2 regions of the Sporosarcina sp. 179-K 3D1 HS genome follow, and region 1 is predicted to be linked to the other one. Evidence: riboswitches for the same ligand, from Rfam matches in the RefSeq annotation. Region 1 holds a riboswitch; the other holds the start of a gene.
What was found. A riboswitch is a leader RNA that binds a small molecule or an ion and turns the genes downstream of it on or off. The one in region 1 is predicted to bind preQ1.
Positions count from the first base shown of each region.

Region 2: another riboswitch for preQ1. It lies ahead of AB1K83_RS14475 (QueT transporter family protein); the one in region 1 lies ahead of queC (7-cyano-7-deazaguanine synthase QueC).

Region 1 covers NZ_JBFEGI010000011.1:6,467-8,669, forward strand. Annotated here, with positions in the region: gene queD (6-carboxytetrahydropterin synthase QueD) at 1-307, opposite strand, end outside; gene queC (7-cyano-7-deazaguanine synthase QueC) at 304-969, opposite strand; PreQ1 riboswitch class I at 977-1,020, opposite strand; gene AB1K83_RS13700 (hypothetical protein) at 1,140-1,433, opposite strand; gene AB1K83_RS13705 (aldo/keto reductase) at 1,540-2,203, opposite strand, start outside.
Region 2 covers NZ_JBFEGI010000012.1:30,637-32,839, forward strand. Annotated here, with positions in the region: gene AB1K83_RS14465 (RDD family protein) at 1-302, opposite strand, end outside; gene AB1K83_RS14470 (DUF3995 domain-containing protein) at 463-951, opposite strand; PreQ1 riboswitch class I at 1,165-1,209, shown strand; gene AB1K83_RS14475 (QueT transporter family protein) at 1,217-1,702, shown strand; gene AB1K83_RS14480 (excisionase family DNA-binding protein) at 1,730-1,960, shown strand; gene AB1K83_RS14485 (sensor domain-containing diguanylate cyclase) at 2,023-2,203, opposite strand, start outside.

The DNA.
Region 1 (2,203 bases):
TCCAAATTTGTTCTGCCAATCGTTCAGTTGTCGGAAAGGTATTTTGGAACTCAGGATGATCATTCAACACGGAATGATCATATTTTTTATGAACGAGATCTTTCAGTTGTTTGAAATCAATCAAAAAACCGAGCGAATCCAGTTCATTTCCCCCGATGGTGACATTAATGAAATACGTATGCCCGTGCATCATTTGGCATTTTCCGGCGTCTTCATGGGGAATAAAGTGTGCAGCCGAAAAATGCATGTCTTTGTTCAATTCAAATCGATAGTCATGTTGCACTTGCGGATAAAATTGCTGCATCATTTAGAAGCACCTGCAGTCTTTCGCGCTTCATACGTCGCAAGTCCTTCATTGCGCAGCACACACGCAGGGCATTCTCCGCAACCTGAGCTCGGAACGCCGTTGTAGCAGGTGAGCGTTTTCGCTTGCACAAAATCGAGCGCGCCAAGTTCATCAGCCAGTTCCCATACTTCGGATTTATCAAGCCACATTAACGGCGTATGGATGACGAAGTTTCCATCCATGGCCAAATTCAACGTCACATTTAAAGACTTAATAAAATTATTGCGGCAATCAGGATATCCGCTAAAATCCGTCTCGCTCACTCCGGTGATCAAGTGCGGTGCGCCGATTGCATCAGCGTATACCGCCGCGAAAGATAGAAACAGATGATTTCGTCCCGGTACGAATGTTGATGGCAATTCGCCATCCACTTCCTTCACTTCAATGTCATCTCGTGTGAGCGCATTGGCTGACAACTGGTTGATCAAATTCATATCCAGCACTTTGAACGATACACCAAGTTCCTCCGCAATTTTTCGGGCACATTCAATTTCATCCGAATGCCTTTGCCCGTAGTCGAACGTCACTGTTGCGACTTCCCGGAAATTTTTCAATGCCCAAAACAGGCATGTCGTACTGTCTTGACCGCCGCTAAAGACGACCACCGCTTTTTCATTTTTCATTGTACCTATCTCCTTAGTTTTTTATAGAGGGAGTTTGCGAACCTCTTTTTTAGAACCTGTTTCATCATAACATAGGTGACCAGAGGGTGGAATGTTGTCAGTTGACTAGGTTATTACAACATAAAAAAGATTGGAGAGCGCAATCAGCGTCTCCAATCTTTGGGTGATCCTTATTGACTTTCCGTTGTTCCGTCCGTGGATGTATCGCTATCCGGAGTGTCCGAAGGCGTTGTTCCATCCGAATCCGGTGTGCCGGCTGGAGGCGTTGTAGTATCTTCATGGATATCCATGTCCACATCTGTGTCCGTACCGTCATCCACCTCTGCAGGCGGGTTATCGACATTTACGTCGATATCGTCATCTGGATCGTTGTCGTCTGCACAGGCGACGAGCATGCTCGCGGATAATATAGTAGCGGCTCCAAGCTTTAGCCATCTTTTATTTTCCCATTTTGCTAGTTTCATTTCAATCTCCTCCGTAAAATGTATTGATTTTCTAGGTTGCTACTTACTAGATACCCTAGTGGTCTCCAATTCAATCATTACACTTACGTTTCAAAAAGATTACAAATTATAGACGATGCTCCTTGTATTGGTTTTCTCGCACTAGTTTCTCTACCACCTCTATCTGTTTTGGGTCAACAGTTTTGGAATAGGCCACTATGGAATCATGAAGCTGGTCCATCGTCCGCGCCCCGACAAGAGCTGTGGCAACGGTGTCCTGTTGCAGCACATAGGAAATCGCGGTGGCATGTAAATCAACCGATTCTGTACGTAACGCGGCCAGCGTCTCCTGTAACTCATACGAACCATAGTCTAGGAAACCATCCATTTTCTGCGCTCTCGCCATACCTTCTTCAGTTAAAAGCCCTTTTGCGATCGTACCTCGTGTAATAACGGAAGCTCCTTGTCCTTTGATCATTGGAAACCATTCCTCCGGCCTCCGGTCCAATAAACTATATTGCATCATGACTGACACGGCTGAGCTGTTGTCCAAAAATCGTTTGATGACGGTTGGGCGGATAGATGAAATGCCATAGTGCCGGATCAATCCTTCCTTTTTCAAGCTTTCGAATGCCTCAATCGTATCATCGACATCATCTTCCATCGTGCCGCCGTGAAGTTGATACAAGTCGATATAATCGGTCCCAAGCCTCCGAAGACTTTCTTTTACGGCTCCGATAATATGTCGTTTTGTCGGATCCCAAGACCATCCGTTGCCATCGGGATTCAGT
Region 2 (2,203 bases), on a different contig from region 1:
CGAAATATCATGCGAGGTACGGAGGGGGCATTCCCTTTTTTATCGACCACACGGATTCTCATTTTCTTCTTCCCGAACGACTGTCCACCTATCACTGAATCACTAATGATAAAGTAGAGAGAAACCGGCAATGTCACCATTACAAATCCTGCGAATTGAGCAGCAACCAGTGATCCTGTAAAGAGTTGCTGAAGGGATGGAAAGAGGAATACACTCACGAGAAATAGTGCAACTAAATAAACAAAAATGAGTATGTAATCAATCATGAAAGCTTTGAAACGTAGTAATAATGTGGCGTTCATTGGATGACCCCATCTCTGTTGAGTTTCATTCTGTTCCAATAAGCAACTTTCAAAATTGACCACAGCGCGAATGTGCACCTACATTCTTCCCGAAAATCAAAGCTTCAGAGATAAGTGTATTTAACCATTCCCATGTGTTTACAATCCAGAGGCTAATGCATTATCCAGTTCGTTCGTATTTGCTCTCTTGGTTACCGTTTGTATTTTTTACTGACATCCAATATAGAATCCCACCCAGCATCCAAAAGGGTTCCCAAAAAATCAGACGCCACATCGTTGCATAGCTACTTAAATCAAAGTCCAATATGTTCAAAGCTGCAAGTGAAATTGTAATGAAATTTAAGAAGCCATATAAGAACAGGAAAGCACCTGCTATGCGAATGACAATAGTAAAGATCTTTTCTAATCTATCATTTTTCCAAGGGTATAATAAGGAGAATAGCAATAGACAGCCCCCTAATTTCACAAAGCCTGTTAACCAGACAATTGGAACAAGCGAAGGATCTTTTTCTAGTGCCATTTTATATATTTGCCCCCCTAATGATCTAACCCCAACCATTCCACCTGTTGCCCAGTAGAAGCTCATCCCTGCGAAAATAAGTGTCCAGGCAATTCCAATATAAATATAGACTTTTCGTTTCTCAAGCAATTCAACACCTCAACTATCTGTTAAACTTTTTAACTAACTTTATTCTAAATTAACTGAACTCCTCGTAAATTGCTATTTTTATCCTTCGAGAACAACTGGATCTAACAATTCGAGCTGAAAAATTTAAAGAGTGACGTGAAAGTTTTTTTATAAATACACAATGATTACACATGAGTTATAATGAACTTGCAAACCCTATATCATATGGGGTTTCGAGACGTGGTTCGAAACCATCCCACGATAAAAAACTAGGAGGAACTATATAATGAAAGTCAAGACCTTAGCAACGAGCGGGATCATCGCTGCGTTGTATGTCGCTGTCACGTTTTTGGTGGCGCCATTTGGATTCACCAATATCCAATTTCGCGTTTCCGAGATGTTTAACCATCTCGTCGTCTTCAATAAAAAATACATTTTCGGTATTGTCCTCGGAGTCTTTGTCGCCAATATGTTATTTTCCGATTTGGGGCCAATCGACTTAGTGTTCGGTGTCGGCCATTCTATCCTCTCGCTGACCATTACCATTTTGGCCGGCCGCTATATCGCCAGCCATGGGAAACGGATGATTATCAATACACTCGTGTTCACTTTCACGATGTTCATCATCGCATTCGAATTACATCTCGTGCTCGGTTTCCCATTCCTTCTCACTTGGCTATTTGTTGCAGTCGGAGAATTTGTCGTCATGGCAGTGGGAATCCCGATTATGCTGGCGCTCAATAAACGATTGCAATTTGAAAAGTTGATCTAAATTCGCCCTGTGAAGGAGTCAATTCCTATGTATAAGACCATTTCAGAAACCGCCGAATACTTGGGTATGCCCGCCGAGCAAGTCGAAAAGTATATTTTGGACGGTCGGATTCGTGCAGTCCATGACGGTGAACAATTTCTCGTCAGTCAATCCCAGTTCTGCCAGTATTTCGAGCAGCTGGAAACAGCGAAGCAAATGATCGAAGACTATTGGAATGAACCACTTCCGCCTGACCTCGATATAAAGGACGAAGATTAAAGAAAGGGCTATCCGTGACGGCGGATAGCCCCTTTCCTTTTATTCTCGACTAATTTATTGTCTTACACGGAAATTAGGGCTTCTGCAACACTATTGTTACAATCCGCCATAATGCTTCTGTTCCTCCCTGCATTCTTTGCTTCATACAGACAGCCATCCGCGATTTCAATTAAACTCATAATATGCTCGGCATGCTCTGGATAGCTTGCGATCCCCGAAGAAATAGTCACTACTTCACCACAA